One region of the Pediococcus acidilactici genome, then DNA from elsewhere that is predicted to be linked to it. Evidence: riboswitches for the same ligand, from Rfam matches in the RefSeq annotation. Region 1 holds a riboswitch; each other region holds the start of a gene.
What was found. Region 1 has a riboswitch for thiamine pyrophosphate ahead of thiW (energy coupling factor transporter S component ThiW). Riboswitches for the same ligand answer to the same signal wherever they lie in the genome.

Region 1 (5,659 bases):
TGAACCAACTTCAGCTTCAACAGAAATACCTTGAGCATGTGCCAAAGCAACGATTTCTTTTGTCTTAACCAAGTTTTCTTCGAAGTCAAGGTCATGACCGTCAAACATAACTGAGCTGTATCCAGCAGCGATAGCTTCCTTAGCAGCTTCGTAGTTACCATGGTCTAAGTGCATGATAACTGGAACGGTGATGCCCATTGATTCTACTTCGCTTTCAACAAGACGCTTAACGGCCTTGTAGCCACCCATGTACTTAGCAGCACCCATTGATGATTGAATCAAGATTGGTGTGTGTGTTTCTTGACCTGCTGCTAGAATAGCACGAGTCCATTCAAGGTTATTTGTGTTGAAAGCACCTACAGCATAGTGGCCCTTACGAGCAGCTGCAAATGTTTCTGTACCATTAATAAATGACATAAAACTGGTTCCTCCCAATATTTTTATACAGACAAAGAGTTCTCCTCTTCGCAACACTTCTATTCTAGCACAAAACCTTAAAATTTTATACGAGTTTTCATAAAACTACTTGATTACTTTTAATGTATCTAATGGTTATTTTCATAACGAGTTTCAAAAAAATGGAAAATGAAGTATACCATTTTAATTTCAAAAAAAATGTTGGAATTCGTTTTCATAACTGGTACAATAATATTTTGTCTTATGAGAGAGACAGAGATTGATAAATATATAGGAGATATTGATATGAATATTTTACTCGCTTTAGTTCCCGCAATTATGTGGGGAAGTATTGGTTTAGTGAGTGGCCGCTTAGGCGGGAGTGCGTCGCAGCAAACGTTAGGAATGACGATGGGTGCGGTGATTTTCTCCTTAGTGACCCTCGTGATTTACCAGCCAACGTTAAACGGTAAGATTTGGATTGCTGGTTTGATTTCTGGCCTTTTTTGGGCAGTTGGGCAATTTAACCAGTTTAGTTCAATGAAGCACATTGGGGTTTCTAAGACAGTGCCAATTTCAACCGGCTTACAGTTGGCAGGGAACGCCCTTGCAGGGGTACTGATTTGGCACGAATGGACTTCCGGTAATATGATCATGGTTGGTACCATCGCGGTAATCGCTTTAATCGTTGGTGCGGCATTAACGTCACTAAAAGATAAGAGCGATTCCACGACGGAAAACGATGACGAAAATATGCCAGCCGGAATTCAAGCGCTGACAATTTCGACGATTGGGTACATCGGTTATACGGTAATCGTACGTTTTGCAAATGTTGATGCGAAGGCAATTATTTTCCCACAAGCAGTTGGAATGTTGCTCGGAGCTTTCTTATTTGTTTTCTTTGCTAAAGAAACGGATCAAATTGCAAAGAAACCAACGTTCTTAAACATTACGACTGGTTTGATTTGGGGAATCGGGAACATCTTCATGTTCTTAGCAATTCCATCAGTTGGACTAGCAATTAGCTACTCCTTAGCACAAGCTGGAATTGTAATTTCTACTTTCGGATCAATTTGGTTACTAGGCGAACGTAAGACCCATCGCGAAATGCAGTTCGTAATTATCGGCTCGATTTTAATTATTATCGGTGAAACGTTACTAGCAACATTAAAATAGAAATCTTAATATGAAGAAAACAGACTGGGATTATAAAATCCGCGGTCTTTTTTTATGCAATCATATAAAAATATGAGGAGTTTTTGCGTAGAATCCGATAAAAGATATAGACCAATTTTCTTTAGAAAAACTTAATTTTTAAAGTGACTTGCTGACGGGCGCTAATTTGTTTAAGGAAAATTTAACCGCTTCAAGTTGTCCAAAGTTCTTCAAAGTCTGGCAAACTATTGTATAATAGTAGGGAATTCTAAATAAAAGGGGTATTTAAAATGGCACACATTTCATTTGATAGTTCCAACGTGGCTGATTTCGTTCATGAAAATGAACTTGCTGAAATCCAACCAATGGTTACCGCTGCCGACGAATTAGTTCGCAAAGGTACTGGTGCAGGAAGCGACTTCCGGGGCTGGTTAGACTTACCATCTAACTACGATAAGGAAGAATTCGCACGGATTAAGAAGGCTGCTGAAAAGATTCGCGAAGACTCCGAAGTCTTTGTTGCAATCGGAATTGGTGGCTCATATTTGGGAGCCCGTGCCGCAATTGATTTCTTAAACAACACGTTCTACAACATGTTGACTAAGGAACAACGTAACGGTGCACCTCAAGTAATTTTTGCTGGTAACTCAATTAGTTCCACATACCTTGCAGACGTTTTGAACTTGATTGGTGACCGTGACTTCTCGATCAACGTAATTTCTAAGTCGGGTACAACTACCGAACCCGCAATTGCTTTCCGCGTTTTGAAGGAAAAATTGATTGCAAAATATGGTGAAGAAGAAGCTAAGAAACGGATCTACGCTACAACTGACCGTGCAAAAGGTGCTTTGAAGACTGAAGCAGATGCTGAAGGCTACGAAGAATTTGTTGTGCCTGATGACATCGGGGGACGTTTCTCAGTACTTTCTGCAGTTGGTTTACTTCCAATTGCCGTAGCTGGTGGCGACATCGATCAATTAATGAAGGGTGCCGAAGACGCAAGCAAGGAATACACAGATGCTGACGTTAATAAAAACGACGCATACAAGTATGCCGCATTGCGGAACATCCTTTACCGGAAGGGTTACACTACCGAATTGCTTGAAAACTACGAACCAACGTTACAATACTTTGGCGAATGGTGGAAGCAATTGATGGGTGAATCCGAAGGTAAGGACCAAAAGGGCATTTACCCTTCATCAGCAAACTTCTCAACTGATTTACACTCACTTGGACAATACATCCAAGAAGGTCGTCGCGACTTGATGGAAACTGTAATTAACGTTGAAAAGCCAAACCATGACATCGACATTCCTAAGGAAGCAGAAAACCTTGATGGTCTCCGTTACCTAGAAGGTCGGACAATGGACGAAGTTAATAAGAAAGCTTACCAAGGGGTTACCCTTGCACACAACGATGGTGGCGTTCCAGTAATGACGCTCAACATCCCTGACCAAACTGCTTACACGCTTGGTTACATGATTTACTTCTTTGAAGCAGCCGTTGCCGTTTCTGGTTACTTGAACGGAATCAACCCATTCAACCAACCAGGTGTTGAAGCATACAAGTCCAACATGTTTGCTTTACTTGGTAAACCAGGTTACGAAGACAAGACTGAAGAATTAAACGCTCGTTTAAAATAATTTTAAACTAGGCTAATATTTAAAAATCCTGATCGCAATTTAAAAATTGTGGTCAGGATTTTTTATTTACAGTTTTAATTTGCTAAACAGCTGTTGATATCGTAGAAAATGCGGACTTTTAAGCAGAATCTTAGTTAAAATGGTGCCCACTAAGCCGCCAAAAAGGGTCGCAGCGAGGAAACGCGGAGTGTAAATGAACCAATACAAGCCGTTACTACTGCCGGTGAATAAAATCATGATCGGATAGCTTAGCAGGGAGCCAATAATTCCGGTACCGATGATTTCCCCTAGCCAAGCGCCGCCGACCCGGTTAGTCCACCGGTAAAAGAGGGCGGAAAGAACGCCACCAAATACTGCGCCAGTTAAGGCGAGCGGGGGAATTCCCAGAATGAGCATCCGAATTATTCCGGTCATTAAAGTGATTGCGAATGCGTAAAAGGGGCCGACTAAACAGCCAATGATTACGTTTAGCACGCTCGACATGGGAGCCATTCCTTCAATCCGAAAAAGCGGGGAAGTAACTACGTCGATGGCAATCAGTAAAGCAGCGATGGCCAGTCGTAAAGTGGTTTTATTTTGCATGGTAATTCCTCCAAAATCAATTTTAGCTAGGGGTGCTGCTTAAAAAGCGGTCTCCCGCAAAGCAGGACACCGCTGGTTACATAAAATTAGTAAAAACACAATTATATGTAGCTTGGCTAATGCACTGCTCCCTGCGCTAATCCTAATTAGATCAGGTTCAATGGGTATGATCTCAGCCGCGTGGCACCCCAGCAATGTTAGTAGTTATTTGCTGACCAAGATACCACGTTTTTTAAACTTTGTAAATGGGGTTAACTTTATGAAGAATCGAATTCGTTAAAAAATGGGTTAAGCGTTTACATTTGGAGTCGTATAATGGTAATGAAGTGTAAAGCGGTTTGATAGACAAAGCTAATTTGGAGGAGGTTAGCGAAATGAAACAACTCGTTGCGATAGTGGGGACTAACGCACGGCATTCAACCAACCGGATGTTACTACAATATTTAAAGAAACGGTACGTACATCAAGCAGATATTGAAATTCTAGAAATTGCTGGTTTACCAATTTTTAAAAAGACAACAACTAGGGAAATTCCTCAACAAGCCCAGCAAATGGCAGAAAAAATTACCCAAGCAGACGGGGTGATTATCGGCACCCCAGAATATGACCATGCGGTGCCGGCCATTTTACTTAGCACATTAGCATGGCTTTCGTACGGCATCCATCCTTTTTTGGATAAACCGGTAATGATTACGGCTGCCTCTTACGGTAATTTGGGCGCCTCAAGAGCGCATGCCCAGCTCCGGCAAATTTTAGACGCACCGGAACTGAAGGCCCGGATTTTGCCTAGTTCTGAATTTTTGTTGGGGAATTCTTTACAAGCATTTGATGAACGCGGTGATTTAATTGATCAAACTAAGGTTGCCCAGCTAGATGGTTTGTTTGCCGATTTTTTGGCGTTTTTAGAGATTGCCCAGCAGTTAAACCATGCTCATCAAGCTAATGAAACCGAATTAAGGCAATTTGTGCAACAAAATGATGATAGTCCTCGAGAAGGGGTGTGATAGAATGAAACTCGTGGCAATTGCCGGATCGATTGGCGAACAATCATATAACCGAATGTTAGTGGAATATTTACGGCGACATTTTCAAAAAATCGTAACAATTGAAGTACTAGATCTGCGGGAAGTTCCCGTATTTAACGAGGATCAAGACCTAAGCGCATCCCCAGTTTTACAGGAGCTAAACCAAAAAATTAAGGCGGCAGACGGGGTGATTTTAGCCACCCCAGAACATAACCATACCATTCCCGCAGCTATGAAAAACCTCATTGAATGGTTTTCGTTTAAATTACACCCGTTTGATGGGAAACCGATCTGGGTGATTGGGGCGTCGTATTATAACCAAGGGACTTCCCGCGCCCAATTGCACCTGAAACAGATCCTAGAGGCACCGCACGTCAATGGGATCGTTATGCCGGGCAATGAGTTTTTGCTAAGTAATGCAAAAACAGCTTTCAATGAAGCCGGTGATTTACGGGATGCAAAAACAGTGGCTTTTCTTGAACAAATTTTGCAAAAGTTTCTTAAATTTGTGCGGGTGATTGAACAACTTGAGTAGCTTTTGCGCTTGGGATCCAGTATTAAAGTTTATTGAGTAGGAGTTTAGATTAAATGAATCAAAATTGGCAAAAGCCTTCCCCGAAACTAAATTGGGTGCGATTTTATTCGATAGTAACCATTCTGGTCTTGGTAACTAGCGTAGCGGGCTTAGAAATGTTACGGGTTAGCGCACACCAAGAAGTTGCGCAATCACAATCGCAACGCGGCCCAGTAAACAAAAAGGGTTCGGCTAAGCATCAACCCGCGACAAACCCACAAGTTCCAATGAAGAAAGCCGTCAATAAAGCGACCGCTAAGGGATTTGCTGAACAATTACGTCCG
Region 2 (5,659 bases), 330 kb from region 1:
GATGAGCTGTTGCTGGGCGGTTGTCCATGCTGGACTATAGACTAATCGATTTTGCTTAGGAAAAGTGGGTGAAGCGTGGGCGATTAATTGCAATTGGTCATTTAAATCAGGGATGTCTTTCATTGCTTACTAATTCCTTGCAACGGGGAAGAAGCAACGGCTTTATGGTTAACCACTCGACCTAATCCTGCCAAGTAGGCTTTCCGACCGGCTTCGATTCCCATCCGAAATGCTTCTGCCATTAATGGAATATCTTCTGCGGTCGCAATTGCAGTATTGGCCATTACCGCATCCGCACCCATTTCCATTGCTTCCGCAGCCTGACTAGGACTGCCAATGCCAGCATCCACAATGATGGGGAGTTTGATTTCATCGATTAAAATTTGGATTAAGTTTTTATTGGCTAATCCTAAATTTGAACCAATCGGGGAAGCTAGCGGCATGACGGTGGCCGCTCCCGCATCCACCAGTTGTTTTGCGGTGTTTAAGTCAGGAAGCATGTATGGAAGAACAATGAACCCTTCTTCAGCAAGAATTTTAGTTGCCTTTACCGTTTCTTGGTTGTCAGGCAGCAGATACTTTTTATCAGGAATTACTTCTAATTTAATGAAATTGCTACCGCTAAGTTCACGAGCTAAGTGGGCAGTTCGAACGGCTTCTTCTGCATTAGTCGACCCGGAGGTGTTTGGCAAAATGGTTACGTGTTCGGGCAGATAATTTAGGATGTCTTCCGTAGTCTCCGTAGTTCGCCGAAGGGCCATGGTAATAATCTCGGCATGGGCATTTTTTACAGCCGCCTTGATTAAGTTATAATCATATTTTCCTGAACCTAAAATAAAACGTGAGTTAAATTGCTGGCCTTTGATGGTTAAGTAATCGTTATTAGATGTCATTGGTTTAGTTCCTTTCTTAATTTAATCGGCTTGGTTACCCAAGATTAAGCGAACAATTTGGTTGGCCTGGTGCCCGGCTGCCACCATGACGCGTGGCGCCATTAACCCTTCTTGCCCACTAGAGACTCCATCGCCGGCGACGTAAACGTGTTGGTTAATTTGCTTAGTTTTAATCTGGTTTGCGGGATGAATTCCGGCCATTCCACTAGCCATCACTAACGGCTTTTGAGGAAATAGGCGACTGCATTCACGTAAAAGCAAGGCTTTAGCTGCCGGGTCGTCAAAAGCTTCGCAAATTACGTCGGCATCCGCAAATAAGTCCGCAACGTTAGCTGCATTAACCGTCACTTGTAAAGGCGTCACGGAAATGAAGGGGTTGAATTCCTCAATATTTTGCTTAAGGGCGACTACTTTAGCCATTCCAATCTGGTTTAATTTATACTGTTGGCGATTTAAGTTACTTAATTCCACTTGATCAAAATCAACCAAGGTTAGATGACCAATCCCGATCCGTGCTAAGGCAATTGCAATGTTAGAGCCCAAACCACCAGCACCCGCGATGGTAACTTTTGACGAGCTTAAAGGTAGCGCAGAATGAGCTACGTTTCGACTAGTCATCTGAGTTTGCAGGTCGGTAATGGAATGTCCATAAAGTTGGAGTTGTTTTTCTTTAAAATTACTCATTTAACCTCCTCCCACGAATGCAATTATTTCTAAATGGTCTGCTGGTTGAATAATGGTAGTGTTCATTTGTTGGCTGGTAATAATTTCGCCGTTTAATTCAACCGCGAGATTGTCAATTTTAGTGTATTTAGTCTTCAAGAAGGCTAATAAATTTTGAGCATCCGCTGCTTGATTTTCTTCTCCGTTAACGATTGCCATGCAAAAACCCCCTTTCTTATGGATACAACCAAAGAAAGGGGGTACGCAATTATGGGTGGCGTAATTCACTAAAAGTGAGTTACAGAATTATGCGATTGCGGTATTCGGTCTTCCTTCGGTAGTACGAACTACATCAGGTTCAATGGGTATGATCTCAGCCAAAAATGGCACCCCAGACGAACTTTAAAGTTTTGATTTATGTGGTAAAATTATTACCACATATATTGTAAACGCTATCATAAAGAAAGTCAAAATTAAATTGAGGTGGATCAAATGTTAGAAAAGCCATTACTTTACCTCGTCACGGACCGGTTAGGGCTAAATCAACAACAATTTTTAGAAAGGATTGAGTTGGCTTGCCAAGGAGGGGTTGATTTACTACAGCTACGGGAAAAAGAAATCAGCAGTGCTGAATACTATAAATTGGCGGGTCATGTAAAAAAGATTACCGACCGTTACCAAGTCCCGTTAATAATCGATGACCAGGTAGCGATTGCGCAAGCTGTCGATGCTGCGGGTGTTCATCTTGGACAAGCTGATTTACCAGTGGCGGTAGCACGGCGAATTTTAGGACCCAACAAGATTATTGGAGCGACTACTAAAACAGTTGCGCAAGCACAATGCGCGGTTGAAGAAGGGGCTAACTATTTGGGAGTGGGAGCAATTTTTCCCACTACAACCCACGTTAAAACCGTGCACACTAGTGTTGCAATGCTAAAACGAATTAAGCAGGAAGCAAAAATAACGGTTTTTGCAATTGGCGGGCTAAATGCGGAAAATCTATCCGTTTTGCGGAATACGAATGTCGACGGAGTTGCAGTAGTTTCGGCAATCATGAAGGCTACGCAACCGCAGCAAGCAGCTCAGCAATTAAAATCTACAGTTATAGATGTTCTTAGTTAAGCTGGGGATTGCTTTGATGGCTAGTAATTTTTTCTGGACCCGATTAACGGAGGAGATAATAATGGAAAAACTTTATCGCGTGTTAAGCTATGGCAATCAATATTTAAAAATTGACGTTGGCAAACCAACTTTCTTTGCTCATGGTGTGGAAGTAAAAGCTAAGGTTAATAAGGAAACTGGTGAAGTGACTCTTTTTATTTCTCAGGAGGATTTGAAAAAATTAGGGTGAACGTTACATAAACTTAATTAAATATTTTGTAAAAGTCCTTGGTTACTTGTGAGCTAGAAAGTAATCAAGGACTTTTTTGCAAGCGTGAGGATCTTTTTTAAGCTAATTAGGAACTAAAACGGACTATTCAGGAATAGTTAATTTACTTAGTTATTTAGCTCTTGCAAGATAGAAGCAAGGAGGACGGTAAAAATGTTTAAAATTACGAAAATGTGTTCAAAACAAGTGGGTTCAAAAAGGCTTGTAGGTACTTTAACCATTATTTTAGGTGCAGCTTTAATAATTACTACAGTGATTTTACATGGGTTAGTTAAGGAAAATAAATTGATGGAATTGCTTCCGGATTCCTTTATAAACGTCCCGAAGCTAGTCCAATATTGGGCCGTCTATTATTATTTTTTTAGTTTGTTTATACGAGCGGGAGTTTTATTACTGCAAGGATTTTTAGCATTTCAAATCATCGCTAGGAGCAGGCAAACGCAACGACTCAGCCAAATTGCAACCTTCCCTTTTTCTAGAAGAAGTATTTTAACCGGGATGTTTTTAATGATCTGCATTTTTTCGGGCATGATTTTATTACTACTTCACGGCTCGATTGTGGCGTTAACGTATTTAAAGTTTAAGCAGTTTTTACCAGGTACGTATCAAGTTTTTTTAGTGAAAGATTGGTTACTTGATTTACTGTACGGATTTATTGCATTAATTCCAGCTTCAATTGCCTTATTAATCCCTAAGGTTAGTTACGTAGTTGGTTCTGCGGTATTGATGATTATTATCCTTTGTAACGCGGGTACGCTAAGCTTTGGCACTAACAGTATTCAGCTTCCGTTAATAACTTTGCTAGCTTTACTGGTAATTGCAACGTTGTTGGGATTGGTAGCATTTAAAAAATTTGCATTATTAGAACTGTAGTTTTTAAACGAAAGGGGGCGCACTTTGAAAAAACAAAATAGCATTTTGGAAATCAAGGGTTTATTAAAACAAATTGATAATGAAGATACTTTGCATAACGTAAATTTAAATTTTAAAAGTGGCCGGGTATACGGTCTATTAGGACCTAATGGAGCGGGAAAAACCACCCTGATGAAGTGCGTATTAAGTTTATCTCGAGTGAATGGCGGAAAGATTGTTTTTGACGGAGAAGAAATTACTAATGGTCAAAACTTTATGAAAAGGGGTAGCATCGGAAGCTTAATTGAAACACCTCAATTTCCAAGTAGTTACACCGTCCAAAATGTTATTGATGAGCAATTGGAAATGATGAACATTCGGGTAGGCCAAACGATGTTAGCTGATCTATTAAGTCAGATGCAATTGACCACCAAGCTAAATGATAACGCGGCAAATTTATCGTTAGGCTGGCGGCAAAAATTAGGAATTACTCGAGCAATGTGCACACTTCCTAAGCTTTTGCTACTGGATGAACCTTTTAACGGGTTGGATTTATCTGCGGTAGAACAAGTAAAGAAGCTGATCGTTAAGCTAGCGAGCCGAGGGACTTGCGTGGTGCTTACTAGTCACATTTTAGAAGAATTACAAAACATTGCAGATCATCTGTACCTGGTTGATGCTCAAGTAATCAAGGAGATCAAAGACAGTGAGTTGCAAGACGGTATTCGGGATTACTATTTAAAAAAATTTGAAAAAGAATCAGGTGTTTAAAATAGGTAAGGAAAAGTTAGTTACGATCAACAGCCTTTGGGTTGCAACAATGCTAATAAATATATTAGCTCCGCTAGCTAATATTGGATTTGCGTTTTCAATTAAGTTCTTAATTGATGACGGTATTCAACAAAATTTAACCCTGCTTTACCGCCATCTTTGCGTTAGCATCCTTGTGGTAATTGTTTTTGTTTTAGGAAATTATCTTGCAAAAGTGCTAACTAGTTTATACACGGCCAAGCAAATACAAAAGTACCGAATGTATTTAATGTCCAGCATGCTTCAAGAAAACTACGTAAGTTTTATAAAGCAAACTACTTCTGATTACCAACACGCACTGCTTAGTGAGGCTGACCAGATTGGTAAAGATTATTTGATGGGATTTTTTGAAATGGTTCGCAACCTGATGTTAGTGGGATATTCGTTAGTGGCAATGTTTATGAGTAGTGGATTTTTGGCCGCGGCAATATTGATTCTAACAGCAATCCCAATTATACTCAGTGCTTTTTCAGCAAAAAAAGGTCAAATTCAAAAGAAACGTGCGCTGGCTGCCGAAAAAACATTTGCAAATAAAATTAAAGAAATGTTGGCGGGGTTTTTAACTATCAAAATTTATCAAGCAGAAAAGAGTGTGAAGCGTTCGTACCAGCTTTTTTTACGTGAGTACACCCAAAAAAGTTTAAAACTAAGCATTACCGAAGACATGACTTCCACCATTTCGGAAGTTTCTGGGCTGATGATTTTTTTAGTTGCCTTTGGTGGCGGGATGATAATGTCAGCTAAAGGAACGTTAAGTGTGGGAAGCGTTACGGCCATTGTGCAATTGGTAAATTTTGTGGTGATGCCGATTAATCAACTAGGATTACAGAACTCTCGTTATCAAGGGGCTAAAGCGCTTTTAAATTCTTTAACCGTATTTTTGCGAAAAGAAACAAGTTCAATCACATCCGGAAGCCACCAGAACCATTTTACTCAAGCAATCGGATTTACCAACGTTAGCTTTAGATATCCAGAGACTAAAAAACAAGTATTGACCAATGTGAATTGTCGACTGCTGGCAAATCATAATTATGCGATTATTGGAAATTCG
Region 3 (5,659 bases), 920 kb from region 1:
TAGGCAGCTAAAGCGTAAGAATTGTTATTATTTTTTGCAGTTATAATTAAACTGAACGTTTTTACGTAGACGTAACCTACGAAATGCAGTTACAGTTCGACCCATACCTGTCGAATCCATAACGACCCCGAAATCATGTTACATAGATATTATAACATACGTTCTATTTTACCGACGTTTCTTGTTATTTTCAATCGGAATGGGGCGGTAAGCCAATTGTTGGCCCTGCAAGTTGCGTAAAAGGCGTTCAACTAATTCTGAATTCTGTAAATTCTTCAATAGATAACCTAAAAGATTGTTTTGTGTTGGTTTCATAAAAACTCCCTCCCGTCTGCCATTATCATATTACATTCCCCAAAAAAATCAAACTTCTTTGCCTATTGCTTAACCAATCCTTAAATGTAACAATTATTCTAGAAGATGAAAGGAAGGGACGCCATGAGTCAAATTGAAGAACTGCATCGGGTGCAGTTGCAGATGTTGCAAGTGGTTACGGCCATTTGCGATAAGTATGATATTGAATATATGTTAATTGGCGGTACGTTGCTGGGCGCGATTCGACATGATGGATTTATTCCGTGGGACGACGATGTCGACTTGGGGATGACCCGGGAAAATTATGATAAATTTGCAACCGTGGCGCCGGTTGAGTTCCAACATACCCATTACTTTATGCAAACTGCGGATACGGATCCTAATTTTGCGTTTAGTTATATGAAGATTTTAGATACCAATACTTATATTGAAGAGAAAAATAACGTCAACGACGCGCGGAAGGGAATCTTTATCGATATTTTTCCGTTTGATAAGGTTCCTCGCCAACCTGAAATTCGCCAAGCGGTTTATAACCGGTTCAAAATCGCGGATACGGCAATCTTACTGCGCCTAGGGTATAACGTCATCAAGACGCCGTTTCGTAAGGATCCTAAGGATAAGAGCTTGGACCTCTTCATGAGTGTCGCAAAGCTGAAGGAACGGCGAGAAAACATCATGCGGTTGTATAATCATGAACCGTTCCACCATTATAAGAACTATGCTTCCCAATACGCCTACGATAAAGAGGTTTTGAGCCAGCGGGAACTCACCGAGTTAACCAAGCATAAGTTTGAAAATCTTGAGGTTGCCATCCCCAAGCATTATGATAAAATTTTAACCCGGATGTACGGAGACTACATGGAACTGCCTCCAGAAAAAAATCGCGTGGCAAAGCACATCGACGTGGTGATCATCGATGGCAAGCACGTGGAATAGGGATGAAAAGAGCAATTGAAAAAGTTGAAGGAACGAATGGATGCGTTTAGTGATGCGGTAATCGCCATTATCATCACCATCATGGTGTTGGAGCTGCCGTTACCGCAACACGATGCGTTAAGTGAATATTTACAATTTGGGAAAAGCATTGGTATTTTCTTCATTAGTTTTTGTTTCGTAGCCAACATTTGGTACCAACACGCCATGTTGTTCAAGGATAGTGATACCATGAACGACCGCGTTTTCGTTAAGGAGTTTACCTTTTTGGCGTTCTTAAGTCTGACGCCAATTTTTACCAAAGTCATTATTTATGACACTAATCGGACTACCGTAATGGCGTACGGGGTGTTGACCATGATTGTCAGCATCCTGTTTATGTGGCTCAGCTATGAAGTTATCAAGCAAAAGTACACTAGCCACCACGAAATGAGACGGATTTTCCATAAGATTTATGATAACCACAACAACTTTCTTGGCTTCGCGAGCGTGTTAATTTTAGTGTTAGCCTATTTCTATCCGAAGTGGGCCGTAGTTATCTACTTGGCAATTCCGGTCTTTTCGTTTATGGTCACCCGGCACGATTATACGGACTTCCAAGACGTTACGGAACTTCCGGAAGCCGAACAGAATCAGTTCTTGAGTGCGAATAATGTTGATTTACATGAGTTAAGGAAGAAACAACGCGAAATTATGAAGAAATACCGGGGACACGGGCGTAAGCGCAACGATCCCGAACTCCAAGCTGAGTTGCGCAAGCTATTTCAAAGCTATCCCGACTTGGCCAAACGAAATCGTCATCAGCGCGGACAATATGGAAATAACTAAAAATCAGTTAAATTTTAATTTTCACTGGGCAACCAAAACGAGGTCGTTTACCAAGTTTTGGTTACCCAGTTTTTTTGTGGCTTGATTTATGAGCAGTCAATTGTGGAGATTGCATAAGATGTGTCAACTAAGATGGTGAATTTGGCTTTATAAAAGCGTGTCGAGAGTGCAATATAAGGGATTTGAAGTTCCTTTTACCCTGGAAAAGATTTTTAAAGAGCATCATTGCACCGGGCAACGAGTCTGACCGGCACCACCTACGCAGACCATCAACGATTACCGATATTTTTATTTGTGTAAGCGTTTTTGTGGAACGCAATTTTCCACCATGTTATCTTATAGACATAAGGAGGGATGTGTTATGGTAAAGTCGAGGAACCGAATTTTACATTATATTTTAGTAGCTGTTAGTGTTGTAATTGTTGTATTAGGTTTTAGCGTTATCAAGGCTTCCGCGCACGGATACGTTACTAATCCTGGAGGCCGGGCTTATTTAGGAAGTAGCGAGTTTCCTGGTAAACCATTGAACGAAAATATTGGACCAGTAATGTACGAACCGCAAAGTATCGAAGCGCCGAAAAATACCTTTATCGATGGTAAAATTGCGAGCGCGGGGCTTGCTAAGTTTTCTCAATTAGACGAGCAAACTGCCGATCGTTGGTACAAGACGCCGATTAAGAGTGGTGCCTTTGATATTACCTGGCACCTAACCGCTCCACACAGTACCAGTACGTGGGATTACTACATTACCAAACCAGGCTGGGACCCGAATAAACCGTTAAAATTCAGTGATTTCAAGAAAATTGCTAGTTTTGACGACCACGGGGCAACCCCAGGAACCGAAGTAACGCACAAAATTAACATTCCGGACCAAAAGGGATACCACGTGATCCTAAGCGTATGGAATATTGCTAATACGGCAAATGCCTTTTACCAAGTTTCAGATGTTAATATTCAATAATTCACGGAAGAAGTTACAAACAGTGGGACCAAAGTCGGATAGTTTGTGAGCATTAATAAAACCCCATTAATCATGGTTTAGATGATTGGTGGGGTTTTAGTTATGTTGAAATAAACCAGTTTTCTTAGTGCGGTTGATGCTAAAGTCCTAAATGTTTTTAACCGTTTTTTATTCGGCGGGCTTGAGCACCACTAAAAAAAAGCTTCATTAAAATGTATGTAGAAAATTGAAATGAATGAAGACTCAGGATGTAGAACTGTTTTTAGTTAGTTTCCAGATACGTGATTAGGCCAAACAAAAAACCGCAATTTGCGGTTTTTTAATTATTCGTGATCTTTATCGTCTTTCTTGTCTAACTTGTCTTTTAATTCTTCCATTGCGCCGGCAGCGGAATCCTTTACGTCAGCAAGTTTGTCTTTAACTTTGCCCGCCATGTTTTGTGCTTTGCCTTTGCTTTCTTCCTTCTTGTCGCCAGTTAATTTACCAGCACCTTCGTGTACTTTACCTGCAACTTTGTCCTTAGTGTTTTCCATTCTGTCTTTATCCATAAATATTATCCCCCTTTGAATATTTTTGGTACATCTTTATTTTAGCAGGGGTCGCCCTTAAAAGTGAATTTATATGCTCACGGACTTGTGTAAGGGGGTTAAAAGGCGTATTATGAAACCGAATTCATATTCAAATAAAATAATATCTACACTAGGGGTGTTCTTAGAAGAACTGAGATGCGCTTGTGCAGCGTGATCCCTTTGAACCTGTAAGTTGATACTTGCGAAGGAAAGTGTTTATTGGGCGAAAACCATCCTTCTCAAGGGTGGTTTTTTTGTTGGTTGCCGATGGAGGATGTTAGTAAACGCGGTCGTCAATCTGCAGCGATGGTTCGCTGGTAGAGACCGCCTTCGGTACATCGCTTGGTGGAGATATGAATGAGGAGCTGATCAAATGGATTTACAAGGAATTAAGCGAATTCGAGAGGTTAACCCGGTGGTAGTTAACTACGCCAATTTTGTGACCCCGTTTTTAGTGGCAAACGGGTTAAACGCGGTGGGGGCTTCCCCAATTATGAGTGAAGAGGAAAGCGAAGCCGAAGAACTGGTCCGCTTGGCGTCCGCGGTGACTATTAACCTTGGAGCGGTACGTCGAGAAGGCTGGGCAGACATCGAAACGCTGTGCCAAGCGGCGAACGACCAACAAAAACCGCTCGTTTTGGATCCGGTAGCGGTCGGAGCAACCCAGTACCGCCAGCAATTAAACTTCCGGTTGTTGAAAAAGTATCACTTCGACATAATTCGTGGTAATTTAGGCGAGATTGCCGTATTAGCTGGGATTGATTGGCAAACTCGTGGAATTGACGCGGGAAACGGCGACGGGGATGCACATCAAGTGGTGAAAGCTTGCGCACAAAAGTACCATAACGTGGTGATTGCGAGTGGGGCAACCGACTACGTTAGTGACGGAACCCGGGTGGTCGAGATTCACAACCAAACCCGGCTTTTGCCGGCGGTGGTGGGCTCGGGAGATTTACTTTCGAGTTTAGCAGCCGCATTTTGTGCGATCGGACCAACGCCGTTGCAGGCGGCAATTAACGCAAGTTTGACCTTGTCGTGCGCCGGTGAACGGATTGCCGAAAAATTGCACGACCAGTATTTGCCAGGGAGTTTTTTGAACGGGCTGATGGATGAATTGGCAAACATCACGGTTGTCCAAGTTGAAGAAAGAATGAAAGTTGAGGAATGATTAACATGGATACAAAAAAGCCAGCGCAAGTTTTAACGATTGCCGGAACGGATAGCGGCGGCGGAGCTGGAATCCAAGCGGATTTGAAAACGATGCAGGAACGCCGGGTTTTTGGAACCTGCGTGGTGGTCGCGGTGACCGCTCAAAATACGCTGGGGGTGACCGACGTGGCGGTGATGCCACGCCACATTATCGACCATCAGTTTGCGGCGTTGGCCGAAGATTTAGATATTAAAGCTGCAAAAACGGGGATGTTGGCTAATTCGGCAGTTGTTGACGCGGTTGTGGAAAACTATCAAAAGTATGATTTTGGACCTTTAGTGGTGGATCCGGTGATGATTGCAAAGGGCGGTGCGAAACTACTGAGCGACGAAGCCATTGAAGCGGTGCGGACCCGGTTGTTGCCACTGGCTTACCTAATTACCCCGAACCTCCCTGAAGCTGAAAAATTAGCGGGGATGCCAATTAAAAATAACGCAGATGCCAAAGTGGCTGCTGCCCGGTTGCAGGAACTGGGCGCACAAAACGTCTTGATTAAGGGTGGTCATTTTAGTGATTCAGCAGAAAGTCGCGATTACGTTCTGTTCGCGGACGGTAGCGAGTTAGAGTTAGCTAGCCCCCGTTACGAAACCAGCAACACCCACGGCACTGGCGACACGATTTCGTCAGTAATCGTGTCGGAAATCGCGAAGGGGAAATCTTTAAAACAAGCCCTACAAATTGGCAAAGCCTTTATTAACGCCGCGATTAGTGACGGAATTCAGGTGGGACACGGGCACGGCCCGTTAAACCATTGGGCATATCGGGAGGTTGAAAATGAAATTTAATCCAACAATGCTACAAGCCTACTTTATTGCCGGTACCCAGGACGTGGCTAGCAAGGCG

Region 2: linked by a shared signal. The riboswitch ahead of thiS (sulfur carrier protein ThiS) and the one ahead of thiW (energy coupling factor transporter S component ThiW) in region 1 are both predicted to bind thiamine pyrophosphate.
Region 3: linked by a shared signal. The riboswitch ahead of thiM (hydroxyethylthiazole kinase) and the one ahead of thiW (energy coupling factor transporter S component ThiW) in region 1 are both predicted to bind thiamine pyrophosphate.

Annotation. Positions count from the first base shown of each region.
Region 1 covers NZ_CP066046.1:323,282-328,940, forward strand. The annotation lists gene fba (class II fructose-1,6-bisphosphate aldolase) at 1-417, opposite strand, end outside; gene I6H64_RS01610 (GRP family sugar transporter) at 703-1,572, shown strand; gene I6H64_RS01615 (glucose-6-phosphate isomerase) at 1,842-3,194, shown strand; gene thiW (energy coupling factor transporter S component ThiW) at 3,261-3,776, opposite strand; TPP riboswitch at 3,888-3,977, opposite strand; gene I6H64_RS01625 (NADPH-dependent FMN reductase) at 4,151-4,780, shown strand; gene I6H64_RS01630 (NADPH-dependent FMN reductase) at 4,785-5,336, shown strand; gene I6H64_RS01635 (LppW family protein) at 5,390-5,659, shown strand, end outside.
Region 2 covers NZ_CP066046.1:657,369-663,027, forward strand. The annotation lists gene I6H64_RS03260 (M20 family metallo-hydrolase) at 1-123, opposite strand, end outside; gene I6H64_RS03265 (thiazole synthase) at 120-893, opposite strand; gene thiF (sulfur carrier protein ThiS adenylyltransferase ThiF) at 915-1,577, opposite strand; gene thiS (sulfur carrier protein ThiS) at 1,578-1,775, opposite strand; TPP riboswitch at 1,869-1,960, opposite strand; gene thiE (thiamine phosphate synthase) at 2,049-2,678, shown strand; gene I6H64_RS03285 (hypothetical protein) at 2,740-2,907, shown strand; gene I6H64_RS03290 (hypothetical protein) at 3,100-3,819, shown strand; gene I6H64_RS03295 (ABC transporter ATP-binding protein) at 3,844-4,569, shown strand; gene I6H64_RS03300 (ABC transporter ATP-binding protein) at 4,619-5,659, shown strand, end outside.
Region 3 covers NZ_CP066046.1:1,238,747-1,244,405, reverse strand. The annotation lists RNA gene ssrA (transfer-messenger RNA) at 1-129, opposite strand, end outside; gene I6H64_RS06265 (hypothetical protein) at 169-315, opposite strand; gene I6H64_RS06260 (LicD family protein) at 439-1,251, shown strand; gene I6H64_RS06255 (TMEM175 family protein) at 1,267-2,076, shown strand; gene I6H64_RS06250 (lytic polysaccharide monooxygenase auxiliary activity family 9 protein) at 2,438-3,037, shown strand; gene I6H64_RS06245 (CsbD family protein) at 3,361-3,585, opposite strand; TPP riboswitch at 3,729-3,834, shown strand; gene thiM (hydroxyethylthiazole kinase) at 3,980-4,774, shown strand; gene thiD (bifunctional hydroxymethylpyrimidine kinase/phosphomethylpyrimidine kinase) at 4,771-5,601, shown strand; gene thiE (thiamine phosphate synthase) at 5,591-5,659, shown strand, end outside.